One region of the Niveispirillum fermenti genome, then DNA from elsewhere that is predicted to be linked to it. Evidence: predicted binding sites of a transcription regulator. Region 1 holds the regulator's gene; each other region holds the start of a gene.
What was found. The regulator PhoB, encoded in region 1, activates phosphate uptake and scavenging genes when phosphate is short. The targets are predictions, from matches to a motif close to TNTCATAAAACTGTCA.
Positions count from the first base shown of each region.

Region 2: the regulator PhoB is predicted to act here: its motif matches at 1,643-1,658, upstream of ABC728_RS20625 (CYTH and CHAD domain-containing protein).
Region 3: the regulator PhoB is predicted to act here: its motif matches at 2,439-2,454, upstream of ABC728_RS03550 (DUF47 domain-containing protein).
Region 4: the regulator PhoB is predicted to act here: its motif matches at 2,199-2,214, upstream of oppB (oligopeptide ABC transporter permease OppB).

Region 1 covers NZ_CP156681.1:1,353,633-1,357,892, reverse strand. The annotation lists gene argJ (bifunctional glutamate N-acetyltransferase/amino-acid acetyltransferase ArgJ) at 1-296, opposite strand, end outside; gene ABC728_RS17715 (patatin-like phospholipase family protein) at 381-1,451, opposite strand; gene phoB (phosphate regulon transcriptional regulator PhoB) at 1,560-2,267, opposite strand; gene phoU (phosphate signaling complex protein PhoU) at 2,315-3,034, opposite strand; gene pstB (phosphate ABC transporter ATP-binding protein PstB) at 3,141-3,947, opposite strand; gene pstA (phosphate ABC transporter permease PstA) at 3,950-4,260, opposite strand, start outside.
Region 2 covers NZ_CP156681.1:2,011,960-2,016,219, forward strand. The annotation lists gene ABC728_RS20625 (CYTH and CHAD domain-containing protein) at 1-1,558, opposite strand, end outside; gene ABC728_RS20630 (phosphoglycerate kinase) at 1,791-2,987, shown strand; gene ABC728_RS20635 (AraC family transcriptional regulator) at 3,315-4,232, opposite strand.
Region 3 covers NZ_CP156678.1:928,842-933,101, reverse strand. The annotation lists gene ABC728_RS03565 (anti-sigma factor family protein) at 1-30, opposite strand, end outside; gene ABC728_RS03560 (sigma-70 family RNA polymerase sigma factor) at 20-556, opposite strand; gene ABC728_RS03555 (inorganic phosphate transporter) at 666-1,661, opposite strand; gene ABC728_RS03550 (DUF47 domain-containing protein) at 1,693-2,346, opposite strand; gene ABC728_RS03545 (NUDIX hydrolase) at 2,543-2,971, shown strand; gene ABC728_RS03540 (Rieske 2Fe-2S domain-containing protein) at 3,234-4,260, opposite strand, start outside.
Region 4 covers NZ_CP156681.1:253,742-258,001, forward strand. The annotation lists gene acnA (aconitate hydratase AcnA) at 1-1,649, opposite strand, end outside; gene oppB (oligopeptide ABC transporter permease OppB) at 2,293-3,216, shown strand; gene ABC728_RS12640 (ABC transporter permease subunit) at 3,232-4,149, shown strand; gene ABC728_RS12645 (ABC transporter ATP-binding protein) at 4,163-4,260, shown strand, end outside.

The DNA of each region.
Region 1 (4,260 bases):
ACGAACGCTTCGCCCGCCTTGCCCGTGAAGGCGTTGGAATTGCCGGCATTGACGACCAGGGCCCGCACCGAACCGCCCGCCAGGTGGGCGCGGCAGCGATGCACGGGCGCCGATGCCGTCAGCGACCGGGTCAGCACGGCCGCCACGCTGGACCCCTCGTCCAGCAGCGCCACCATGACGTCGTTGCGCGGCGTCTTGTACCGGATGCCGGCGCGGTGACCGGCCAGTCGCACGCCCGCGACGGGCGGCAGCGACGGAAAGGCGGCGGGGGCGAGCGGAGAGATGGCGGTCGCCATGGGTGCGGGCTCCGAAGGAAAGTGGTTTTGCGCATCAAGCCGATGCCGGTGCGCCCGGTCAAGTGTGGGTTCCGTGACGGTGTGTCAAGGCAGCAATGGTTCCAGCAGGTCCGGCACCCGGTCCCTTTCCACCGCTTCCAGCCAGCAATCAGCCAGCCGGTCGGTTTCGGCCACAGCCGCGCGCCAGTATTTCTGCCGGGCGGCCGTTCCCATGCGCTTGAAGTCGCCGCGATCGGGGATCTTGCCGAAGGGCAGCGCCCCGGCGAATGCCGCCGACGGGCACAGGACAAGCATGCGCGACAGGCTGTCCGCCCGTGCCCGGCGCCAGGGCAGCGCCTTGTCGAACCAGCCGGGCACGACACGGTGGGAGAAATGCGGATAGAGTACCAAGCCCGGCGGCGTGAATGCCATGTCCAGATGGTAATCCATGATCCCGCCATCCAGGTAGAGGCCGGGCCGCGCCCCGTCGGGGTCCACCACCCCTTCGAACACGAAGGGCACCGCGCTGGAGGCCAGCAGGGCGGGGATCAGGTTCGTGGATGTGAGGGCCACGGCCTGGGTCGGGAACCCGGCAGACAGGTCGAAGGGCGGCGGGTCGCGCCGGTCGTGCAGGACCGTGCGCTCGAAGAACAGGGGCAGGGCCTGCCGGCTGGCCAGATTGGCCAGACCCGCCGCCCCGAGGCCCAGGCCCAGCCGCACCTTCCCCGCCCGCGGCCCGATGGGCCCGCGCCCGCGCACAGCCAGGATGGACTGGCGCATGAAAGGATGGTCCAGCAGATGTTCCACCCCGCCGGCGCCGAAGATCACATCCAGGAAATCACGGCAATGGGCCGTCAGTTCAGCCACGGTCACCGGCCCTTCGACGGCATAATCCAGATAGCAGGCCTCGAACCGCCGGCAGGCCTCCACGGGATCGGGCTGAGCCAGGCAGGCGAAGCGCCAGGTCCCGATGGAACTGCCGATCATGTGCAGGGGACGGGTGCGGCTGCGGAACCAGCGGCCGAACAGGGCCTGGTCCAGCCGGGTCAGCGCCAGCCATTTGGCCCCGCCGCTGGCCCCCGCCACCACATCCACCATATCCTCGTGCAGCCCGTCACGGCGGATGCGGGCCATGGCCTCCGGCCCGGCCAGGAAACGCAGGGGCTGTGACGTCATGGGATGCCGGTCCGGTCCTCAAATCTTCTCGCAATGCAAAATAGGCAGCCGCGGGGCGGCTGGCAACGCCGGGAAGGCATCGCATCGGCGAAAAGAGACGGAGCGGCGTCACATCGTGGTCTTGGTGTCCAGCGCATAGCCGGCGGAACGGACCGTGCGGATCACGTCCTGTTCCTCCGTCTCGTTCAGCGCCTTGCGCAGGCGGCGGATATGAACGTCCACGGTGCGCAGTTCGACATAGACATCATGCCCCCAGACGATATCCAGCAACTGTTCGCGTGAGAAGACGCGGCCGGGATGCTGCATGAAATGGCGCAGCAGGGCGAATTCCTTCGGTCCCAGATGGATATCCCGTTCACCACGGCGCACGCGGTGGGCCGCCAGATCCATGGAGATGTCGGAGAAGCGCAGCAGTTCCTCCGCCAGGGCCGGCGAGGCGCGGCGCAGCACGGCGCGGATGCGGGCCACCAGCTCGGTGGGGCTGAAGGGCTTGGACAGGTAATCATCGGCCCCGCTGTTCAGGCCGCGGACCTTGTCCGCCTCCTCGCCGCGGGCCGTCAGCATGATCACAGGGATATCGCGGGTCTTTGAATTGCGGCGCAACTGCCGGCAGACCTCAAGCCCGCTCATCAGCGGCAGCATCCAGTCCAGCAGGATCAGGTGCGGGCTGCGCTCGTCGGCCTGCAACAGGGCCTCTTCCCCGTCACCGGCGGTGATGACCCGGAAACCTTCGCGTTCCAGGTTGTAGGACAGCAGGGTGACCAGGTCGGCTTCGTCTTCGACAACCAGGATCAGCGGCTTCAAGGCGGCGTTCATCGGGTTCCCTGGAGGCTAGTCGGTCACGGAAGGGCTGCGGCGGCGCCTCAGCCCTCTTCCGGCTCGATGATGGTGAAGCTGGACTTGTCGCTCTTGGGCCGCTCCGCCGTCAGCGGCTGGCCCTTGACCAGGAAATGCACGGTCTCGGCGATGTTGGTGGCATGGTCGCCGGCACGCTCCAGGTTTTTGGCGATGAACAGCAGGTGCGTGCAGGGCGTGATGTTGCGCGGGTCTTCCATCATGTAGGTCAGGACCTCGCGGAACAGGCTGGTATAGAGATCGTCCAGTTCCTCGTCCCGGTGCCAGGCGGCCACGGCCTTTTCGACATCGCGGTCGATATAGGCGTCCAGCACGTCCTTCAGCATCTCCTGCACCAGCCGGCCCATGCGCGGAATGGTGCCGGCGGGGCGCATCACGGGCAACTGGGCCAGGGCGACGGACCGCTTGGCGATGTTGGCGGCATAGTCGCCCGTGCGTTCAAGATCGGCGGAAATCTTCAGGGCCGCCAGCACCTCGCGCAGGTCGACGCCGACCGGCGCACGCAGCGCCAGCATGCGGATGGCGTCATGCTCGATCTGACGTTCAAAGGCATCCAGCCGGGCATCGCCCTGCATGACGCGCGACGCGCCATCCACGTCGCGGCGGCCGACGGCCTGCACGGCCGCCTCCACCTGCGCTTCCACCACACCGCCCATCTGGGCGATCTGGTTGGACAGGCGCTGCAATTCCGCCTCGAAGGACTTGACGGTATGTTCGGTCGGCGACATGGACACGGGTCCTTAAAATGTGTGGGCTGACGAACGGTTCACATCGAACGGGCCCCCGCGAAAGCGGGGACGCACACAGCAATGAAGGAGAGCGGACAAGGCCGGCTCAGCCGTACCGGCCGGTGATGTAGCCCTGCGTGCGCTCGTCACGCGGATTGGTGAAAATCTCCTCGGTGTCGCCGACCTCCACCAGGTCACCCAGGTGGAAGAAGGCCGTGCGCTGGGACACGCGGGCGGCCTGCTGCATGTTGTGGGTGACGATGGCAATGGTGAAGCTCTCGCGCAGCTCGTCGATCAGTTCCTCGATATGCGCGGTGGCGATCGGGTCCAGGGCCGAGCAGGGCTCGTCCATCAGGATGACTTCGGGGCTGACGGCCACGGCGCGGGCGATGCAAAGGCGCTGCTGCTGGCCGCCGGACAGGCCGGTGCCGGGCTCGTGCAGGCGGTCCTTCACCTCGTTCCACAGGCCGGCGCGCTTCAGCGAGGTTTCGACGATGGCGTCGAACTCATCCTTGCGCGTGGCTAGGCCATGCAACTTCGGCCCGTAGATGATGTTCTCATAGATCGATTTCGGGAACGGATTCGGCTTCTGGAACACCATGCCGATCCGGGCGCGCAGTTGCACCACGTCCAGCCGGGGGTCGTAGATGTCGTGGCCGTCCAGCGTGATGAGGCCTTCCACGCGGCAGATGTCGATCGTGTCGTTCATGCGGTTGATGGTCCGCAGGAAGGTCGACTTGCCGCAGCCCGAGGGACCGATCAGGGCCAGCACCTCGTTCTGGTAGATATCGACATTGACGCCGTGCAGCGCGCGCTTGGCACCGTAATAGACCTTCACGTCGCGGGCCGAGACCTTCACCGGCTGGGTGGTCGTCGCGGCTTGCTCGGGCTTGTTCAGGGTCATGCTGTCCATGGTTACCACCGCCGTTCGAATTTCTTGCGCAGCCAGATCGCCGCGCCGTTCATCATGATGAGGAAGGTCAGCAGCACCAGGATGGCGGCCGAGGTCAGTTCGACGAAGCCGCGTTCCGGCTTGTCTGCCCAGATGAATATCTGGACGGGCAGGACGGACGAGCTGTCCAGCAGGCTGGTCGGAGCCGAGGTGACGAAGGCGTTCATGCCGATCATCAGCAGCGGCGCCGTTTCGCCCACGGCATGGGCCATGCCGATGATGGTGCCCGTCATGATGCCCGGCATGGCCAGCGGCAGCACATGATGCAGCACGG
Region 2 (4,260 bases), 660 kb from region 1:
CTTCCTTTTCCTGCCAGAAGGGTCTTGCCTCGCCGAAGCGCTGCCAGTCGGCGACGATATCCTCTTCCAGGTCGTGCAGGCCGCGTGCATGCCAGCCGGCGACCAGGCCGGCACCCAGACGCCATTCGCCGGGCCGGCCGGCTGCCGCATCGCGTTCCAGGTCGGCCACCAGCTTGTCCACCGTCGCCACATCCTGCAAATGGCCCAGATGGTCCTGCAGGTTCGACAATTCGTCCAGGAAGCGGCGCAGGGCCTTGCCTTCGTACAGGGACCGGAAGAAATCGGCGGCATAGCGCAGTTTCTTCAGTGCGATGCGCAATTCATGCCGCGCGGCGGCCGCCTGGCGGGCAAAGCCGCGCCCCCGCTTGCGGGCTTGGCGGTGACGCTTGCCCAGCAGGGCACCGGCCATGTCGATCACGGGCGCCAGCAGCAGTGTCGACTGCTCGCTGACCGGCTGGTTGCGCCAGCCCCGCGCATCAACCCAGGCGGCCAGATCCAGCAGCAGTGCCGTATGGCCGGGATCGGCCAGGGCCGCCCGAACCTGCACATAGCCTTGGTCGCGGGCCGCACGGGCTGCCGTCGTCAACGCCTCCAGGCCGGCATGGTCCGGCAGCGCCCCGGCCACGGGCGGCAGCAATTCACCAAGGAACACGTCCCATTCCCGTGCGGGACCCAGCGCATCGGCCAGCGCCTTCACGCGCGGGGCGAGGTCATCCATCTGTTCGGCCGGAATGAAGGGCCGGAAGATCTGCAGGGCGGAACGCAGGCGGCGCAGCGCCACGCGCATCTGATGCACACCCTCTGGGTCCTGGCCCAGCCGGGTGACCGGCTCGTTCGCCATCAGATGGCCCAGACAGTGACGGACGATGGCCGACAGGGCCTCCTCCACCGTCGCGTCGGGCGCCAGGGTCAGCCTGGACGCCTTGACACTGGCCGGCTCCGTGCCGGCGGCCAGCGCATAACCGCGGGCCGATTTGGTGGCCATCTCCAGGCGCACCGGCACGTCGGCATGGATGGCGCGGGCAAGATCATAGAGAGCGCCCGTGTCCGTGCCTTCCGCCAGTTCCAGTTCCACCTCGTGGACGGGTAGCGACAGCCCGCCGGGGGCCAGGATTTCTCCCTGGTCCAGCGCCACTTCAATCACGATGCCGTCCACAGGCGAAAGGCGGCGCACCTGCCGGCGGATGCGCGTCTCGAACACGGGCTCCAGCGCGTCGGCCGACAAATCGCCCAACGGTTCCAGCACAGCCGGGTCGGGCAGGACGGAAAGATCGGGGCGGGGCTGCGACACCTCCGCCTCCCACTCGCCGCGCACCAGGGCACCGGCCCCGGGTGCCGGGGCGGATTTCAACGTCTGGACCAGCTTGCGTCCCACACGGCGCACGCGCAATGACAGGCCGCTGGCGGCCAGCCGGCGATCCACGGTATCGAAATAGATGCTATCGAGCGATTTGACCGATGGCTTGGCGATGGTGGCCGACAGGCAGGGAAGTTTGCGCAGCCGATCCATGTCGGCCGGCGCCACCGCCAGTTTCAGCTCGATCTCCTGACCCGACATTCTTTTCCGTTCACCCCATGATTGCGCACGAAAGCCGGCGGAAAGGACGATTCGCCCGGATTTCCGCCATTCATGTGGGGACGATGACAATTCCGTGAAAGCCTGTCTATCGCAGCGGGCGATTTTTTTGCACGCCACACCGACGGGTGCGGGTGTTGAAAGCCGGCGGGCAATGGTGTTTCCTTGCGCCCTGGTAAAGAACGCCACATCCTTCCTGACGGGGACCTCCTCCATGCGCTTCCAGACCCTCGACACCATCGATGTCACGGGCAAGACCGTGCTTGTCCGCGCCGACCTGAACGTGCCCATGGCTGACGGGCAGGTCACCGACACGACCCGCATCGACCGCCTGGTGCCGACGCTGAAGGAAATCGCCGGCAAGGGCGCCAAGGTTGTGGTCATGTCGCATTTCGGCCGTCCCAAGAACGGCCCGGACACGAAGAACAGCCTGCGTCAGGTCGTGCCGGCCGTGGAAAAGGCGCTGGGGGCGCCGGTGGCCTTCGCCGAGGATTGCGTTGGCGACAAGGCCGCCGCCGCCGTGGCGACCCTGCCCGCCGGTGGGGTCCTGATCCTGGAGAATACCCGTTTCCATGCGGGTGAGGAAAAGAACGATCCGGAACTGGCCAAGGGCCTGGCGGCGCTGGGGGACGTCTATGTCAACGACGCCTTCTCTTCCGCCCACCGGGCACATGCCTCGACGGAGGGCATTGCCCACCTGCTGCCCAGTGCGGCCGGCCGCCTGATGCAGGCGGAACTGGAAGCGCTGGGCAAGGCGCTGGCGGCACCGGAACGGCCGGTGGCCGCCGTGGTCGGCGGGGCCAAGATCTCCACCAAGCTCGACCTGCTGCTCAACATGGTGTCGAAGGTCGATATCCTGGTGCTGGGTGGCGGCATGGCCAACACCTTCCTTTTTGCCAAGGGTGTGTCGGTCGGTTCTTCCCTGTGCGAACGTGATATGGCCGACCAGGCCCGCGCCATCATGGAAAAGGCAGCCGGCGGCGGGTGCGAGATCGTGTTGCCCGTGGATGGCCTGATGGCACGGGAGTTCAAGGCCAATGCCGATCATCGCGTGGCGGCCGTGACCGATATCCAAGACGGCGAGATGATGCTGGATGCGGGCCCCGCCACGATCGAACTGGTGGGCCGGAAGCTGGAAGGCGCCAGGACGCTGGTCTGGAACGGCCCGTTCGGCGCCTTTGAACTGATGCCCTTCGACACGGCCACCAACGGCGTGGCCGCGATTGCCGCCAACCTGACGGCCCAGGGACGGCTTCTGTCCGTGGCCGGCGGCGGCGATACGGTCGCGGCGCTGGAACATGCCGGCGTGGCCGCCCGCTTCTCCTACGTTTCCACGGCGGGGGGGGCTTTCCTGGAATGGCTGGAAGGCAAGGTGCTGCCGGGTGTCGCTGCATTGGAGAAGCACGCCTGACAGCGAGGATGGTGGCAAATGATGCGCCCGGCTTGCTTTCGTGAGCCGGGCTTTTTCATTTCGCCGTTATACTATTTTGCGGTGACCGGAACCTGTTGGTTCCGGTCACCGTCCTCAATCGCCGGCGCCAACATTCGTTGGCTCGGGCGACGCCGCACAAGCGGCGCTGCGGCGGTCGCCGCCGGACCAACGTGCGATGAGTTCTACTCATCGCACGTTGGTATTACCCCAGGCCGCAGCAGGAGTGATGATAAAGTAAGGTTTTGATAGTAAATAAAAAAAGTCCTGGACGGACTCTCGAAGGTGGGAACAGGGCTTCGCGACCCGTCAGCCCGTCAGGGCCTGTGGGGCTGCCGATGGTTCACGGCCAAGTGTGGCGCGCAACGTGGCGGCATCGTCGCTGGGGGTCAGGTTGAACAGCCGCCGATAGTCGCGGTTGAACTGGGATATGCTTTGGTAGCCGACATCATAGGCGACGGCGGAAATCGTGCTGGAGCCTGACAGGACGCGCCGCGCTTCCTGCAGGCGGACGCGCTTTTGGAACTGCACGGGCGACATGGAGGTCACAGCCTTGAAATGGCGGTGGAAGCTCGCGACGCTCATATTGGCCTGCGCGGCAAGGTCGGAGATGTTGAGGGCTTCGGCATAGTTGGCCCTGATCCACGCTGTCGTGCGCCCGATCCGCGTTGCGTGCCCGTTCGCGAAGGCAAGCTGGCTGAGCAGCGGCCCATGGTCGGTGTGCAGCAGGCGCCAGGTGATTTCCCGCCGGATCAAGGGCGCCAGGACCGGAATGTCACGTGGGCGGTCAAGCAGCGAGATCAGCCGGATCAGGGGATCGAGCAGTTCCGGATCAAGCCTGTATTTCCCGGCCATCACGGTGTCGTCCGACCTGGGCCTGTCGCCGGCACGCTCGCGCAGAAGGTCGGCGACAACCATGGGATCGATATCAAGATGGACCGCAAGATAAGGCGCCGAAGGGCTTGCCTCGGTTACTTGCGAGGTCACCGGTACATCGGCGGTGCATAGCAGCGACTCTCCAGCGGCGTAATGGAACGGGGTCTCGCCCACCATTAATTCCTTCACGCCACGCGCGACCAGTCCGAAGGACGGCTGATAGATCGAATGGCCCACCTCTGACGGCATATCCGTCCGCCCGACCTTCAAGCCCTTGATCGGCGTCACGTAATCGTGGCGGGCGTGACGTTCGATGATCTGGAGGAGGTCGGAGAATTCTGGCTTCGTCATGGGGGTCGAATGTCCTGCCGGTCTGCGC
Region 3 (4,260 bases), on a different replicon from region 1:
GATCCCGTCTCGCTGTTCGTCACCCATCATGGCGCCCCCCCTTCACCATTTTGAGAACCGGCTTCTCCACCCCCTCCAGTGCCTGCCGCAAGGCCTCGCGCCCCCGCGAGATGCGGGACATGAAGGTTCCCACCGGGATGCCCAGCCGGGTGGCGGCCTCCTCGTACCGCAGGTCCTCCACGGCGACCAGCAGGATGGCCTGGCGTTGTGCTTCCGGCAGCTTGTCCAGCGCCGCCAGCACCCGGCCCGCCTCCACCCGCGCCAACTGGTCGGGCTCCCGCGCACCGTCGCTGCCCTCATCCGCGTCGGCGATGATCCGCTGGTGAACCTGCTGCCGGCGCCGCCGGCTGATATGGCAGGTGTAAAGAATGCGGAACAGCCAGGCGCGCAGGTCGGTTCCCGGCTGCCATTGCGCGGCCGATGCCACCGCCTTGGTCAGGCAGTCCTGTAGAAGGTCCTCCGCCTCGTCCGACGCGCGCGTCAGCACGAAGGCGTAGCGGCGCAGCGCTGCCAGGTGCGAGGTCAGTTGCTGGTTGAACGGGTCGTCACTCATCATGATGCCGGCCGGAGGCTCCAATCACCCAGGAGAACGCGCAGGGCCCGGGTTTCATCCCGGGCCCTGCCACGAAAAATGGTCCTGGTTGCGCTTTCCGGCAAGCGGCCGGTCAGAGCAGGCGCGTCAGGGCGAAGAAGGTGGCGGAGACCAGGGCCGCCGCCGGCATGGTCAGAACCCAGGCCACCAGGATGCCCTTGGCCAGCCCCCAGCGCACCGAGGACGCACGGCGGGCCGAGCCCACACCGACAATGGCCCCCGTGATCGTGTGCGTCGTGCTGACGGGCACGCCCATGGCCGTTGCCGTGAACAGGGTGATGGCGCCCGCCGTTTCAGCGCAGCAGCCATGGACCGGCTTCAGGTCGGTCAGGCGCGACCCCATGGTCTTCACGATCTTCCAGCCGCCGAACAGGGTGCCCAGCCCCATGCAGGCTTGGCAGGAGATGACGACCCAGAAGGGCACGTGGAATTCGTTGCCCAGATAGCCCTGGCTGAACAGCAGCACGGCGATGATGCCCATGGTCTTCTGCGCGTCGTTGCCGCCATGCCCCAGCGAATAGAGCGAGGCGGAAACGATCTGCAGCCCGCGGAACACCTTGTCCACCTTGAAGGGCGAGAAGCCGCGGAAGATCCAGGAGACGATGGTCATCAGGATGATGGCCAGGATGAAGCCGATGGTCGGCGACACGAAGATGGCGACCGCCGTCTTGATCAGCCCGCTTTCCACCACGCCCGCCCCCGCCTTGGCGATGCCGGCCCCGACCAGCCCCCCTACCAGCGCGTGGGAGGAGGATGACGGAATGCCGCCCCACCAGGTGATCAGGTTCCATGTGATCGCCCCCATCAGCGCCGCGAAGATGACCGAGGCGTCGATGATGTCGGCGCTGACGATGCCCTTGCCGATGGTCGTGGCCACATGCAGGCCGAAGAACAGGAAGGCGATGAAATTGAAGAAGGCTGCCATGATCACGGCATTGCGCGGTGACAGCACGCGCGTGGATACCACCGTGGCGATGGAATTGGCGGCGTCATGCAGCCCGTTCAGAAAGTCGAACGCCAGCGCCAGGGCGATCAGCCCGATCAGCAGCGGCAGGGAGATCAGTTCCATGGGATCATTCCAGGGGATCGCGCGCGCGGGATCAGACGTTGTCGACGATGATGCTGTCGATGATGTCGGCGACATCCTCGCCCGCATCCAGCACGGCTTCCATGAGTTCCAGGATTTCCCGGATCAGCGCCTGGCGATAGGTGATGGGTGCGTCCAGTCCACCGCTTTCCTGGCGCAGGCGCGTCTTGGCGGCCCGCAGTATCTTGTCGCTGTCGCTTTCCAGTTCGGAGATTTCGCGCGTCATGCGCGTCATCTCCGTCACGTGGCGGGGGATGTTGCGCAGCTTGGGCAGGCATTCCGGCAGAATGGCGGCGCAGCGCACGATCAGGTCGGCCAGCGCATGCATTTCCGCCGTATATTCCATCGGCCCCGCTTCGGTGATATGCCGGGCAACATCCTGGATCAGGTCCACCATGTCGTCCATGCGCTTGGCCAGATCCTGGATGTCCGGCCGGTCGAACGGGACGATGAAGGAACGGTGGACCGCGGCCTGGATCTCCTTGGTGATCTTGTCGGCGTCGTTCTCGGCCTGATGGATGCGCTGGAAACGCATTTCCAGCTCATCCCCGTTGCGGATGAGATCCCGCAGCGCCTCCGCGGCGATGAGAATCTGGCGCGCATGATCGTCGAAATGGTCGAAAAACCGTTCTTCGCGGGGCATCAGGGCCCGGAACAGGCTCAGCATCTTGGGCTTCCGGATAACGCATGGCAGGGGCGGAGGAAGACCACCCGGTTGGCCCCCTCCTACCATTGAACGGCGTCAGGATGTAATGTAATTGTCACAAAACGGTCATGTTGAACCAAGATACTGGATGATTATCCGTCTGTGCCGACAACGGATAGCTACCCATCCGTCGCGTCCGGGGTATAGACTTAGTTTCATGGGCGAACGAAAAAACAGTGTGCAGTACGCGGCCCTGCCCTATCGTCTGGCCGCGACCGGCCCGCAGGTGCTGCTGGTCACCTCGCGGGAGACGCGGCGTTGGATCATCCCCAAGGGTTGGTCGAAAAAGAATGTCGCGCCGCACGACATGGCCGCCATCGAGGCGTTCGAGGAGGCTGGCGTCCGCGGCAAGGTCAAGAAGAAGCCTGTCGGGGACTATATCTATGACAAGCGGCTGGAGGACGGATCGGTCCTGGCTTGCGATGTGACGGTATTCCCGCTGGAGGTCTCGACCGAACTGGCGGATTGGCCGGAGCGGACCCAGCGGGAGCGGCGCTGGCTGTCCCCGGCGGAAGCACTTGAACTGATCAGCGAGCCGGGCCTGGTCCCGATCCTGAAACGCCTGGCGGGCCGGTGGGAGGCCTGAAGCCGTTCTGATGCCGGCCGAGCCCAGGGCCGTCTGCCATCTCAAGGCCGCCACATGGCGGGAGACGGCACCGGGCCGCGGGATCATCTCCCACCCCACCAGACCACCGGTTCCTGATCTGCCCCCCCCGCGCTGCGCTGCGGGCCGCCCATGTCCAGCGGTGCCTCCTGCAGGGGTGATCAGTCGGTCGCCGGCAGGTGACGGCGCTGTTGCCTGCCCTGCGCACCCTGACCTATTGCGCGGGAAAGCGTCTCCGGAACCGTCACTGACTGGGGGCACTGTCGGCTGCTTGTTCCTGTGCGATCAGCCGGTCCAGCTTGCGGCGGGCCAGCACCGCACCGGCGTCGATCGGCAGCAGCATGGGGCGCAGGCTGGAAAGGTCGGCGGTGCCGATGCGCCGTTGCTGGTCCTCCAGCATCGGCTTGTCCTCATGCTCGAACGCGCGCTGCAGCATCGCCCGCAGCCGCGTCGAATATTCGGCATCATCCATGCGGTCACGCCTTGTCCCGCAGACGAAGTAGTGGGTGCTTTGCGCTGTTTCCGGCGTCATGCTGTGCAGGGCCCAGACCTCGTCTTCCCGGCTGCGGCCGCGATCGGCCGGCGTCAGGGCGGTCTTGATGACCATGACGGCCGGGGCCTGCCATTCCGCCCGGGTCCAGGCATTCGCCCGCTGCGAGGCGGAAATGCGTTCGTGGAACCGGGGCGGCGGCACAACGTCCCGGTTCTCCCATTCCACGGCCAGACCGGCATCGGTCTCGGCCACGGCCGGCCGCACCCCCGTCATGACACCGCCCAGGCTGTCTGGATGCAGATAGTCGGCGTGGCTGAGGTCCAGGAGATTGTCGGTGACCAGGCGATAGCTGGCCCGGATGGCGAGGGTGAAATGGATGCGCGCCGTTTCCGGCGTCTCGTCGATGAACGACAAATCGGGGATCAGGCCCGTGTCGGCCTGTCGGGCATCACCCATCCATATCCAGATGGCGCCGTGGCGTTCCTCAACCGGGAAGCTTTGCACGCGCAGCGCCGTGGTCGCCCGCCCATGCGGATTGAGCGCGCAGCGCCCCGACCCGTCGAACGCCAGCCCGTGATAGCCGCAGACGATGCGGTCCTGTTCGATCGTGCCCGTGGAAAGGGGGGCGAAGCGGTGTGGGCACCGGTCCAGCAGCGCGCTGATGCCGGTGGATGCGCGAAAGGCCACGACCGGGATGTCGATGATCGTCCGGGCAAGCGGAACATCACCCAGCTCATGGCTGAAACCAAATTGATACCAGCGATTTAGCAGGAAGTTT
Region 4 (4,260 bases), 1.1 Mb from region 1:
TTGGCGCGGACCTGCGGGGACACGCGGCCTTCGAAGTTGCGATTGCCCGACAGAACCGACGCGACGGTCAGCTTGCCCGCATCCACGGCGGCGGCGATCGGGTCCGGCAGCGGACCGGAATTGCCGATGCAGGTGGTGCAGCCATAGCCGACCAGATTGAAGCCGAGCTGATCCAGATAGGACGACAGGCCGGCGGCATTCAGATAGTCGGTCACGACCTGGGACCCGGGCGCCAGCGAGGGCTTCACCCACGGCTTGGTCTTCAGGCCCAGTTCCACCGCCTTCTTCGCCACCAGGCCGGCGGCGAACAGCACCGACGGGTTGGAGGTGTTGGTGCAGCTGGTGATGGCGGCGATCACGACATGGCCGTGATCCAGCTTGTAATCGGCACCGGCAACGTCGGTCGGCTGGCTGACGGGGCGGCCGGCAACGTCGGTGGCCAGGAATTCGCCGAATTCCTTGGTGACGTTGGACAGCAGCACGCGGTCCTGCGGACGCTTCGGGCCGGCCAGGGACGGCTCAACCGAACCAAGGTCCAGTTCCAGCGTATCGGTGAAGACCGGCTCGGGCGAGTTGGCATCGCGCCACATGCCCTGGGCCTTGGCATAGGCTTCCACCAGCGCCACGCGGTCGGCGTCGCGGCCGGTGAAGTGCAGGAAGCGGATGGTCTCGGCATCGATCGGGAAGATGCCGCAGGTGGCGCCATATTCCGGGGCCATGTTGGCGATCGTCGCGCGGTCGGCCAGGGTCAGGGCGTCCAGGCCCGAACCGTAGAATTCCACGAACTTGCCGACCACCTTCTTCGCGCGCAGCATCTGGGTGACGGTCAGCACCAGATCGGTGGCGGTCGCACCCTCACGCAGCTTGCCGGTCAGCTTGAAGCCGACGACTTCCGGGATCAGCATGGAGATGGGCTGGCCCAGCATCGCGGCTTCGGCCTCGATACCGCCCACGCCCCAGCCCAGCACGGCCATGCCGTTGACCATGGTCGTGTGGCTGTCGGTGCCGACCAGCGTGTCCGGATAGGCCACGGTCGCGCCGGTCTGGTCGGTATCGGTCCAGACGGTCTGGGCCAGATATTCCAGGTTCACCTGGTGGCAGATGCCGGTGCCCGGCGGCACGACGCGGAAATTGTTGAAGGCCTTCTGGCCCCAGCGCAGGAACTCGTACCGTTCGCCATTGCGCTGGAATTCCAGGTCCACATTCTCGTCAAAGGCCTGCGGGGTGCCGAAGGCATCGACCATCACCGAATGGTCGATGACCAGATCGACCGGGGTCAGCGGGTTGATCTTGGTCGGATCACCACCCAGCGCCACCATGGCCTCGCGCATCGCGGCCAGATCGCAGACGGCCGGAACGCCCGTGAAATCCTGCATCAGCACGCGGGCCGGACGATAGGCGATCTCGCGGTCGGACCGCTTGTCGACCAGCCACTGGGCGACGGCCTTCACGTCGTCCACGCTCACCGTGCGCCCATCTTCGAAGCGCAGCAGGTTCTCCAGCAGCACCTTCATCGAGAAGGGCAGGCGCGATACATCGCCCAGGCCGGCCTTCTCGGCTTCGGGAATGCTGAAATAATCAACGGACTTGCCGCCGACGGTCAATGTGCGGCGGGTTTTCAGGCTGTCGGTGCCGGTGGTCGTGGACATAAGGGGGTGACTCCTCCAACGGGGTCGCGGGAATTAGGCGGGCCGCACCTTCGCCCCGGCTCCAGCGTCCGGGAACAACCGGCCTGCCGAGGATGGCTGTTTCGGTGCGTGGTGTAGCGCTTTTTGCGGTGCGGGGCAAATCCCAGAAGGGGGGATCAGCCCCCCATTTTCGTCGATTTCGCTCAAGGTAGGGGCTTGTTGCGAAACAATCTTAACTGGAGACGGACCTGCGGCCGGATCACCGCCACGGGCCATGCGCCGGGGCCCGCCCCCTGGGCACGACCCGGTAACCGGAGAGCCCGCCCATGGCGGCGGCGGACAGGACGCAGTGCCGGTGATTGAACTGGAAACCCGCCGTGAAACCCGGCACGATCATGGGCGGTGGATGATGAATGGAACGGAACCGGCGAATACCGGAATATGCCCTCGCGCGTTTCCGGCACCAAAAATTACCCGATACGGCCTGCATTAAATGATGAATGGCCCGCGGACATGTCTAGACTTGAAATAATATCTCTTTTGCCGTGGCACGGTTGACAGGGACGGTTTTTTCACAGACATGTCATGCCGTCCGCGCGGGATGCGTTTGGCGCATGGCAGAGTCCATGCCGGCTGAATAAGGCGCGATGGAGGGACCCTGTAGATGTTGTCTTATGCCGTCCGGCGGCTGCTGGAAGCGATCCCGACTTTGCTGGTGATCGTTGCCCTGTCCTTTTTCCTGATGCACTCCGCCCCCGGCGGCCCGTTCGACAGCGAGCGGGTGTTGCCGCCGGAGATCGAGGCCAACCTGAAGGCCGCCTACAATCTGGACAAGCCGGTCTGGCAACAGTTCCTGATCTATCTGGGCAATGCGCTGCAGGGTGATTTCGGCCCCTCCTTCACCTACAAGGATTTCACGGTATCCGAATTGATCGGCACCGGTTTCCCCGTTTCGCTTCGCCTTGGTCTTTCCGCCATTGCCCTGGCCGTGGTGATCGGCTGCACGCTGGGCATCATCGCGGCCATGCGGCAGAATTCAAAGACGGATTATTCCATCATGGGTGTGGCCATGGTGGGCATCACGATCCCGAATTTTGTGATGGCGCCGCTGCTGACCCTGGTTTTCGGCATTTATCTCGGCCTGTTGCCCGTGGCGGGGCTGGGGGATGGGTCGATGCGCCATCTGGTTCTGCCGGTTGTGGCACTGGCCCTGCCGCAGATCGCCATCATCAGCCGCCTGACCCGCGGCGGCATGGTGGAGGTGCTGCGGTCGAACTTCGTGCGCACCGCCCATGCCAAGGGGTTGCCGGAACGCCTGATCATCACCCGGCACACGCTGCGCGCGGCCCTGCTGCCCGTGATCTCCTATCTGGGGCCGGCCGTTGCCGGGCTGGTGACCGGTTCGGTGGTGATCGAGCAGATTTTCGGGCTGCCCGGCATCGGCCGCTATTTTGTGCAGGGTGCCATCAACCGTGACTATACGCTGGTGATGGGCACCGTCATCACCTATGGCAGCCTGATCGTGCTGATGAACCTGCTGGTCGATCTGGTCTATGGCCTGATGGACCCGCGCGTGCGCTACGACTGAGAACTGGAAACCCCCATGGTTCAAGACATCACCGGCAGCGCCACACGGGCGGCCCTGATCGAAAAGGCGGCGGGCGAGGAGGTTCTGGGCCGGTCGCTCTGGCAGGACGCGCGTCGCCGCCTGCTGGCCAACAAGATGGCCGTGGTCAGCATGATCGTGCTGGGCATCATCACCTTGCTGGCGATCTTCGCGGATTTTCTCAGCCCGCATGAATATGACGCGGTCTACTGGGATTATATCGGCGTCGGCCCGACGCTGGAGAACAGCCACTGGTTCGGCACCGATGCCAATGGCCGCGACCTGTTCATCCGCACGCTGTATGGTGCCAAGGTGTCGCTGGCGGTGGGCATCGTCACGACGCTGGTCGCCCTGATCATCGGTGTCGTCTACGGTGCCGTCGCCGGCTATTTCGGTGGTCGCATCGACAGCGTCATGATGCGCATCGTCGACGTGCTCTATTCCATGCCGCTGATGTTCTTCGTGATCATCCTGGTCGTGGTGTTCGGCCGGCACATCATCCTGGTGTTTGCGGCCATCGGCTGTGTCGAATGGCTGACCATGGCGCGTATCGTGCGCGGCCAGACCATGTCCGTGAAGCGCAAGGAATATATCGAGGCGGCCCGCGCCGCCGGCGTGTCCACGCCCAACATCATCCGCCGCCACATCATCCCCAACGTCATTGGCCCGGTCATCGTGTTCGTCACCCTGCTGGTGCCGGTGGTGATCCTGGTGGAAAGCTTCCTGTCCTTCCTGGGCCTGGGCGTGCAGGAGCCGATGACGAGCTGGGGCGTGCTGATTTCCGAAGGGGCCGCCCAGATGGAGAATGCCCCGCACATGCTGATCTTCCCGGCCGTGTTCCTGGCGGTGACGCTGTTCTGCTTCAACTTCATCGGCGACGGGCTGCGCGACGCGCTGGACCCCAAGGACCGCTAAGGGAACGGACAAGATGACCGCAGTTTTGGAAGTCCGCGACCTCCAGGTCCGTTTCGCCACACCCGATGGCGAGGTCAGTGCCGTCAACGGCGTTTCCTTCGATGTAAACGA